2 linked regions of the Saccharophagus degradans 2-40 genome follow. The protein of the gene in region 1 interacts with the protein of each later gene in a pairwise test. Links are inferred from orthologs where the notes say so. Each region holds a gene or a part of one and is shown in the gene's direction. Other genes may lie near its edges.

Region 1 (5,030 bases):
GCACTGCCTGTGCTCCATCAGGTGCATCTACAGGTTCGCGTGAAGCGTTGGAATTGCGCGATGGCGATAAAAGCCGTTACTTGGGCAAAGGCGTATTAAAAGCCGTTGCTAACATCAACGAAACCATCAAGCCATTATTGGTTGGCAAAGATGTAGCCGCTCAGCGCGAGTTGGACGACATTATGCTTAAAGCAGATGGTACCGAAAACAAAGCTAACTTGGGTGCGAACGCAATTTTGGCAGTGTCTTTGGCTGCTGCAAAAGCTGCTGCACAAGACAAAGGTATTCCTTTGTACGCACACATTGCCGACATTAACGGCACGCCAGGCAAATACACCATGCCTGTGCCAATGATGAACATCATCAACGGTGGTGAGCACGCCGATAACAACGTTGATATTCAAGAATTCATGATTCAGCCTGTATCTGCGCCAAACTTCACCGAAGCATTGCGCATGGGTGCTGAAGTATTCCACAGCTTGAAAAAAGTATTGGCTGGCCGCGGCTTAAACACTGCAGTGGGTGATGAAGGTGGTTTCGCTCCTAACCTTCCTTCTAACGAAGCCGCTCTTGAAGCCATTGCCGAAGCTGTTGCAGCTGCTGGTTACAAGTTGGGCGAAGAAATTACCTTGGCCTTGGATTGTGCATCATCTGAATTCTACAAAGATGGCGTATACGACATGTCTGGCGAAGGTAAAAAATTCTCTCCAGAAGAGTTCGCCGATTACCTTGCAGAACTTGCTTCTAAGTACCCAATTTTGTCTATCGAAGACGGTATGGACGAGAGCGATTGGGACGGTTGGAAAGTTCTTACCGAGAAAATCGGTAGCACTTGTCAGTTAGTGGGTGATGACTTGTTCGTTACCAACACCAAAATTTTGAAAGAAGGCATTGATAAGAGCATTGCTAACTCGATTCTTATCAAGTTCAACCAAATTGGTTCTTTGTCTGAAACATTAGACGCAATCAAAATGGCGCAAGAAGCTGGCTACACCGCAGTTATTTCTCACCGTTCTGGCGAAACCGAAGATACCACTATTGCTGATTTGGCCGTGGCTACTGCAGCGGGCCAAATTAAAACAGGTTCTTTGTCTCGTTCAGACCGTGTTGCTAAATACAACCGTTTGTTGCGCATTGAAGCTGAATTGGGTGAAAAAGCTCCTTACCGTGGCCGCGCTGAATTCAAATAATTGCGCCCATGCCATTTATGGCTAGGTAATAAAAAGCCGGCAATTTAAGTTAACGCTTGATTGCCGGCTTTTTTGTTTTACCATGCCTTAAAAATGCTATGCTTCTGCTTGTTTTAGGTGTGTTGGCGCAGGCTAACTGGTTGTTTGCATCGCGCTGTTATGTAAGTTTTTGGTAGGTTTGTTCATGAAGTGGCTCGCCATTATTTTAGTTGTTGCGCTTTTAGCTCTCCAGTATAGGCTGTGGATGGGCGAGGGTAGTATTGCCAGCGTGGTGAGTTTAAATAGAGAAATTGCCAAGCAGAAAGAAGAAAACGCGCGCCTGCGTGAACGCAACAGATTACTAGCAGCCGAAGTGGATGCATTGAAGCAAGGCAAAGATGCTATAGAAGAAAGAGCCCGCAACGACATGGGCATGATAAAAGAAGGCGAAACATTTTTTATGATTGTGGACGAAACAGACAAAGACACGAAAAAAAATAAAAAATGATCGTGCTTTAATTCGTCGCAAGCCGTGTGATACCCGCGCTAACCTATTTAATTTAATGCAGCTTACACTAGAGATATTTCTTTGATCGCGCCAAAGCAAAATACAATTTCGCAACATCGTCAGCTTTGGGCTGTTATTCCCGCATCGGGCATTGGTGCTCGTATGGGGGTTGGTATCCCTAAGCAATATTTATTGCTGTGTGGCAAAACCATTTTAGAGCATACCCTTCACAAAATAAGTCAGGTAGAAAACCTAAGCGGCATCGTTTTAGTGCTAGACGCAAACGACCAATACTGGCCCACCCTTAACTGCAATAGCATTCCCAACCTGCATGTGGTGAATGGCGGCGCTAGCCGTGCGCAATCGGTTAAAAATGGGTTGAGCTATATAGCAAAACAAATAGCCAATAACACTGCCAATAACACAGGCCAAGACCAAGAAGTAAAAGTGTTGGTTCACGATGCGGCACGCCCCTGTGTAAATGTAAAAAATATAGAAACACTTGTGGCGAGCTGTGAGCAGGCGAACCAAGGTGGAATATTGGCAGCGCCCGTGGCAGATACCGTAAAACGTGCGGTTGAACAGGGCGAGGCGCCTGCAGTGCAGGCAACAGTAGATCGCTCTTTGTTATGGCTAGCACACACGCCGCAGTATTTTGAATTGCACTGCCTACTCAATGCGCTAAACCACTGCGAGCAAGCGGGGCTAGAGGTAACCGATGAGGCATCTGCAATTGAGCAAACCGGTGGGCAGGTATTATTAGTTGCCGACGGTAAAGACAATATTAAAATAACGCTGCCAGAAGATATGCTGGTAGCAGAAGCAATTTTAGCGAATCAGTTAAAACAGGGTACTTAGATATGCGCATAGGTCAGGGGGTTGACGTTCACGCCTTTGGGGATGGCGATAAAATAGTAATAGGTGGTGTAGTTATACCCTACGAGCGCGGTTTAGTGGCGCACTCCGATGGCGATGTATTGCTACACGCACTTTGCGATGCTTTGCTTGGTGCAGCGGCCTTGGGGGATATTGGCAAGCACTTCCCCGATACCGATAGCGCCTATAAAAATGCATGCAGTCGCACTTTGCTGCGCATGGTTTATAGCAAACTAAAAGCCAAAGGCTATAGTTTGGTAAATGCCGATATGACCATTGTGGCACAAGCGCCTAAAATGGCACCGCATATTAGTGATATGCGCGCAAAAATTGCAGAAGACTTAGATACCCACATAGATAATATTAACGTTAAAGCCACCACCACAGAGCAACTCGGCTTTAATGGACGTAAAGAAGGTATCACCGCACTTGCAACCGTACTAATTAAATAGCTTTGTACAAATATACTTAAAGCACTTTCATCCGCACCGTTCTAGCCAATTGGCTAGTGCTATAGAGAATACAATTTAATGAGTTTTAATTTAGATTTTGCCTACGCCCAAGGGCAGCCCACCCAGACTGCCACCTTCCGCCAATTAGCGGAGGATTTTATTGTAGATGAGCAGCTAGGCTTTGAATTTAGCGGTGAAGGTGAACACCTATATGTTCAAATTAAAAAAACAGGCGAAAACACGCAATACGTTGCTAAACAACTGGCGCGCTACTTGGGGGTTAAGCCGGTTGCGGTTGGCTTTAGCGGCCTGAAGGATCGTCACGCTGTAACTACCCAGTGGTTTAGCGTGCAATTGCCGGGTAAAAATATTGATATCGACTGGGCTGACTTTATCGAAAAAACGCAGCTCAATGTGGAAGTATTACAGCAAGGGCGGCACAGCGCCAAATTGCGCCGCGGTCAGCATTTATGTAACGATTTTGTTATTACTTTGCGCGATATTAGCCAAAGTGATGACCTAGAAGCGCGATTGCAAACTGTAGCGGCCAACGGTGCCCCCAATTATTTCGGTGAGCAGCGTTTTGGTATTGATGGCGGTAACCTTGCGCGTGCGCAGGCGTGGTTTAGTGGTGAAGACCCCATTCGCAACAAAAACATGCAGGGTATTATTTTATCTGCTGCACGCTCCTACCTGTTTAACCTAGTGCTTAGCGAGCGAATAAAGCAAGACAATTGGCTAGCGCCGATGGACGGCGACCCCGCAGAAGTACCAACTGGCCCACTATGGGGCCGCGGCCGACCTAAATCGACCGATGCATTGCTAGAGCTAGAAAACGAAGTACTGGCCCACTTGGACCTATGGCGAGATAAGCTCGAGCACAACGGTTTAAGCCAAGAGCGCAGAGATTTAGTGCTTAAGCCTCGTTCATTCTCGTGGCAGTGGCAAGACAATGCCTTGGTACTTAGCTTGTCGTTGGCCCCTGGGCTATATGCAACATCGCTGTTGCGTGATGTATTGCTATTGAATAACGTTTCAGCAGAACAATACGCCCCTCCTGCAGCCTAAAAACACGCCAACTTGTGGTATAGTTCGGCGGTTTTGTTTAACTGCCGCGCGGCTTGTGCTTATACTAGCCGCGCTTTATCAATGGACGCTAGCGCTTAGCAGAAGTCGCTAGCCCATTTGCTTTGTCGAGAGGGTGAAGTGGATCGATTAAAACTAGAAGGCGTGGGGATGACCTCTAAACGCACTCGTGACCGTTTGGTCGAGCGTTTGCTCGAGCAAGGGGTAACTAGTCAGTTTGTGTTGGAGTTAATAGCCAATACGCCACGGCATTTATTCTTAGATGAAGCGCTTTCCCACCGCGCTTATGAAGATGCGTCCCTCCCTATAGGCTTCGGCCAAACCCTTTCCCAGCCCTACATTGTTGCCCGAATGACCGAAATATTGCTCGGTGCCGCTGGCGACCCCAAGCGCGTGCTCGAAATAGGCACTGGCTCTGGCTACCAAACCTGCATTTTGGCGCAAGCCGTTGAACATGTGTGGAGCGTGGAACGAATTAAGCCATTGCAGGACAAAGCAAAACAGCGCTTAAGGCACCTAGGGCTAAATAATGTCACCTATAAGCACGCGGATGGCGGCTTCGGTTGGCCCGAGCAGGGGCCCTTCGATGCAATTCTTTCTGCCGCGGCACCTCGCGATATTCCTAAAAGTCTGCTACAGCAATTGGCGCACAATGGCGTGCTGGTTATCCCCGTGGGTGCTGATGAGCAGGTGCTTACCCTAGTGATAAGGGATGGCGAAGAAGACAAATTCATAACCCAAAAATTAGAACCTGTTAAGTTTGTACCACTACTATCTGGAGTAACACGTTAAATGAGTGAGCAGCGCACAAAAAAGGATTACGCCTTAATTGCCTTAAAAGGCATGGCTATGGGGGCTGCAGATGTGGTGCCGGGGGTGTCGGGTGGCACTATTGCTTTTATTACAGGGATATATGACGAGCTGTTAGGCTCTCTTAAA
Region 2 (4,029 bases), 490 kb from region 1 along the record:
CGAAAGAATTAGCTAAACGAAATTTAGGTTAACAGCGAAATTACAGTAACGATGACAACGACTTATGTAAAAAAGTTTGATGGCAATACGGCTGCATTGGGTCGTACTTTGGTGCTGTTTGGTGGCACGTCATCTGAACGAGAGGTATCTCTGCGCAGCGGTGCTGCGGTGCTACAAGCGCTGCAAGCGGGCGGCGTGGACGCGCACGGTTTAGATGTGCAAGCCGATGCGATAGCGAAAATTGAAGCGTTTGCTCCTGACCGTGTATTTATTGCTTTGCATGGGCCCGGTGGTGAAGACGGAAAAATGCAAGCAGTCTTAGACTGGTTGGCTATTCCTTACACCGGTAGCGATCACGCCGCTTCCGCTTTGGCGATGGACAAATTAAAAACCAAACAGGTTTGGCAAAGTGTCGGTTTGGTAACGCCTGAATACGCGTCGCTTGTAGAAAATAGTGATTGGCAAGCGGTATTAGATTCTCTGGGAGGGCAAGGTTTTGTAAAGCCTGCACACGAGGGGTCGAGCATTGGCATGAGTGTGGTGAGCACAGCGCAGGAGCTAAAAGCCGCCTACGAAAAAGCTGCTCACTACGACGCAAAGGTATTAGTTGAGCGTCGAATTGTTGGGCGAGAGTTTACCGTTGCGGTATTAAACGGTGTTGCATTGCCGGCAATAGGATTAAAAACTGATCACGTTTTTTACGATTACGACGCAAAGTATGTGTCCAATACCACTCAGTATCTTTGCCCTTGTGGTCTTACACAAGAGAAAGAAGCGGAGCTTCAATCTATCGCTCAGCAAGCTTTCGCTGCCGTGGGATGTAAAGGTTGGGGGCGCGTTGATTTTATGCAGGATGAAGCAGGTAATTTTTATTTGTTGGAAGTAAATACCGTACCCGGTATGACCGATCACAGTTTGGTTCCAATGGCAGCTCGGCAGTCGGGTATAGAATTTAATGAATTGGTTTTAGAAATTCTTGCGCAGACATTGGTATAAACGTGGCAATGACCGGTAGTCGCATAACAAAAAAACTGCCACCTAAACCGTCGAAAAAAACGCGTGGGGCAGTTTCTACAACCAAACGCAAGCCCGTAGCTGGCGAGCCCGGCAGGGTGAGGCGGTGGCTTGCAAATACAGCCAAGTGGTTAGTGTTGCCTTGCGCATGTATATGGTTGGTTGCGCAAGTTGATTGGTTGGCGTTGCGCGCCGAAGTGCAAGGTGTAGCAAACAAACCTTTAGCAAATATTAGTATTAAAGGTGAGTTTGAGTTTTTGGCAAAAGAGCGTATTCAGAGCATTGTTTCTGAATCGTTAAATGGCAACTTTGTTGATTTGAACCTGGTTGAAATCAAACAAAAAGTTGAAGCCGACCCATGGGTGTACGACGTGCGGCTGCAACGGGTGTGGCCAGATGGTTTAGTTATAACTGTTATAGAGCAAAAACCTATTGCGAGATGGGGTAACAGTGGTTTTATTAATCAATACGGTGCGTTAATCCATGTTGATAATAACGAGTCGTTAGAAAATTTGCCGTTATTGTTTGGCGATGAACATTTAAGTAACGAAATTGCGAAAACTTATTTGGAAATGGCAAGGCTTCTTGCTAGTCGTGGCCTAAACTTAAAAGGGGTGCAAGTAGATAGTAAACGCTCGTGGGAGTTGGTGTTAGATAACAGTATGTTGTTAGTGCTGGGCCAGGATGAAGTAACAGTAAAATTACAAAACTTTTTGCTTGTGTACGAAAAACATTTGGCAGGAGTGAAGCACAAAATTAAACGAGTGGATTTGCGTTACGAAAGTGGGCTGGCTGTTGAGTGGTACGAAGATACCGAGTCAACCAAAATAGTGAGCGCAACACATTAAAGATTTAAGTAAACGGGTAGGGTTTTAAAAAATGGCAAATGCAAACGGGGGCAAAATGATTGTCGGCCTAGATATCGGAACGTCTAAGGTTGTTGCGATTGTCGGGGAGATATCAGCCGAAGGCGAACTATCGATAGTTGGTATTGGCTCGCATAAATCGGTAGGCCTGAAAAAAGGCGTGGTGGTGAATATTGAATCCACGGTGCAAAGCATTCAGCGCGCTATTGAAGAGGCTGAATTGATGGCTGGCTGCTCTATCCACTCGGTATACGCCGGTATTGCTGGTAATCATATTCGCAGCTTGAATTCGCACGGTATTGTTGCAATTAAAGATCGCGAAGTATTCGCGCAGGATTTAGATCGCGTTATTGACGCTGCACAGGCCGTGGCTATTCCTGCCGATCAGCGCATATTACATATTCTGCCGCAAGAATATTTAATTGATGAACAAGAAGGCGTTAAAGAGCCGCTAGGCATGTCTGGTGTACGTTTAGAAGCCAAAGTGCATTTGGTAACTTGCGCCGTAAATGCATCGCAAAACATTGAGAAGTGTATTCGTCGCTGCGGCCTTGAAGTAGAAGATATTATTTTGGAGCAGCTGGCTTCAAGTTATGCAGTGCTTACCGACGACGAAAAAGAGCTCGGTGTATGTATGGTCGATATAGGTGGCGGTACAACCGATATCGCTATCTTTACCGAGGGTGCGATTCGCCATACGGGCGTTATCCCCATTGCAGGGGACCAAGTGACGAACGATATTGCAATGGCGTTGCGCACGCCTACGCAATATGCCGAGGAAATAAAAATTAAATACGCGTGTGCGCTGGCAAAATTAACCGGCGCCGAAGAAACAATAAAAGTGCCGAGTGTTGGCGATAGACCCGCGAGGGACTTATCTCGCCAAGCTTTGGCTGAAGTTGTGGAGCCGCGTTATGACGAATTGTTTACGCTTGTACAAGCAGAGCTTCGTCGCAGTGGGTTTGAAGATATGGTTGCAGCCGGCATTGTGTTAACTGGCGGCACCTCCAAAATGGAGGGCGTGGTTGATTTGGCTGAAGAGATTTTCCATATGCCTGTGCGCTTGGGCGCGCCTCAAGGTGTGAAAGGCTTAAAAGATATTGTAACTAACCCAATATATTCAACCGGCGTTGGCTTGTTGCTATACGGGGCGGAACAACAAAAAGGTGAAAGAGCTCACTCTACTCCGTCAGGAGAAAGTGCAGTTAGTCGTTTGAAATCTTGGTTTCAGCGCAATTTTTAAAACAAATTTAATAGATATCATGCGGCAGGGTAGACCCACCCTGCTGTTGATTTAACACTCGCAAGAGTAAGGAAAAAGGGGAACACAATTATGTTTGAACTAGTAGATAACATTCCACAAAACGCTGTTATTAAGGTGGTTGGCGTTGGCGGCGGCGGCGGTAACGCTGTTAAGCACATGATCGACAACTCTGTGGAAGGTGTAGAATTTATTTGCGCAAATACTGACGCCCAAGCGTTGAAAGATGTAGATGCGCGCACTGTATTACAGTTGGGTAATGCCATTACTAAAGGTTTGGGCGCTGGCGCAAATCCAGAAATTGGTCGCCAAGCTGCAATGGAAGATCGCGAGCGCATCGCCGAAGTATTAAGCGGTGCAGATATGGTATTCATTACCGCAGGTATGGGCGGTGGTACTGGTACAGGTGGTGCACCAGTTGTTGCAGAAGTCGCGCGCGAGTTAGGTATTTTAACCGTTGCTATCGTCACTAAGCCTTTCCCATTTGAAGGTAAAAAACGATTGGCTATCGCAGAAGAAGGTATTAAGCAATTACAGGATCGCGTGGATTCTTTAATCACTATTCCTAACGAAAAGCTACTTTCTGTGTTAGGTAAAGCAACCAGTTTGTTAGATGCATTTAAAGCTGCAAACAATGTATTGCTTGGCGCGGTGCAAGGTATTGCAGATTTAATTATTCGCCCTGGTATGATCAACGTCGATTTTGCAGATGTACGTACAGTTATGTCTGAAATGGGAATGGCGATGATGGGTAGCGGCTACGCAAAAGGTGAAAACCGCGCGCGTGAAGCAGCAGAAGCGGCTATTCGCAGCCCGTTACTTGAAGACGTTAACTTGCACGGTGCCAAAGGTATTTTGGTTAACATTACCGCCGGTATGGACTTGTCT

The links. The genes of interacting proteins can lie anywhere in the genome.
Region 2: the proteins of ftsB (region 1) and SDE_RS04490 interact in binary tests that used the Escherichia coli proteins (3 or more experiments, as listed by UniProt). The link is inferred for Saccharophagus degradans 2-40 from one-to-one orthologs.

The regions. Positions count from the first base shown.
Region 1 is NC_007912.1:1,596,271-1,601,300, forward strand. The notes cover bases 190-3,025. They hold ftsB (cell division protein FtsB), read left to right. Parts: upstream 190-1,374; coding sequence 1,375-1,677; downstream 1,678-3,025. Other genes in these bases: eno (phosphopyruvate hydratase), read left to right, coding at 190-1,190; ispD (2-C-methyl-D-erythritol 4-phosphate cytidylyltransferase), read left to right, coding at 1,759-2,535; ispF (2-C-methyl-D-erythritol 2,4-cyclodiphosphate synthase), read left to right, coding at 2,538-3,005. Outside these bases: more of eno, read left to right, coding at 1-189; tRNA pseudouridine(13) synthase TruD, read left to right, coding at 3,084-4,073; SDE_RS06560 (protein-L-isoaspartate(D-aspartate) O-methyltransferase), read left to right, coding at 4,242-4,883; SDE_RS06565 (DUF368 domain-containing protein), read left to right, coding at 4,884-5,030. UniProt on the Escherichia coli protein: Essential cell division protein. May link together the upstream cell division proteins, which are predominantly cytoplasmic, with the downstream cell division proteins, which are predominantly periplasmic.
Region 2 is NC_007912.1:1,104,028-1,108,056, forward strand. Bases 1-2,933 are described here. They hold SDE_RS04490 (cell division protein FtsQ/DivIB), read left to right. Parts: upstream 1-1,004; coding sequence 1,005-1,862; downstream 1,863-2,933. Other genes in these bases: murC (UDP-N-acetylmuramate--L-alanine ligase), read left to right, coding at 1-32; SDE_RS04485 (D-alanine--D-alanine ligase), read left to right, coding at 52-996; ftsA (cell division protein FtsA), read left to right, coding at 1,894-2,933. Outside these bases: more of ftsA, read left to right, coding at 2,934-3,123; cell division protein FtsZ, read left to right, coding at 3,214-4,029. UniProt on the Escherichia coli protein: Essential cell division protein. May link together the upstream cell division proteins, which are predominantly cytoplasmic, with the downstream cell division proteins, which are predominantly periplasmic. May control correct divisome assembly.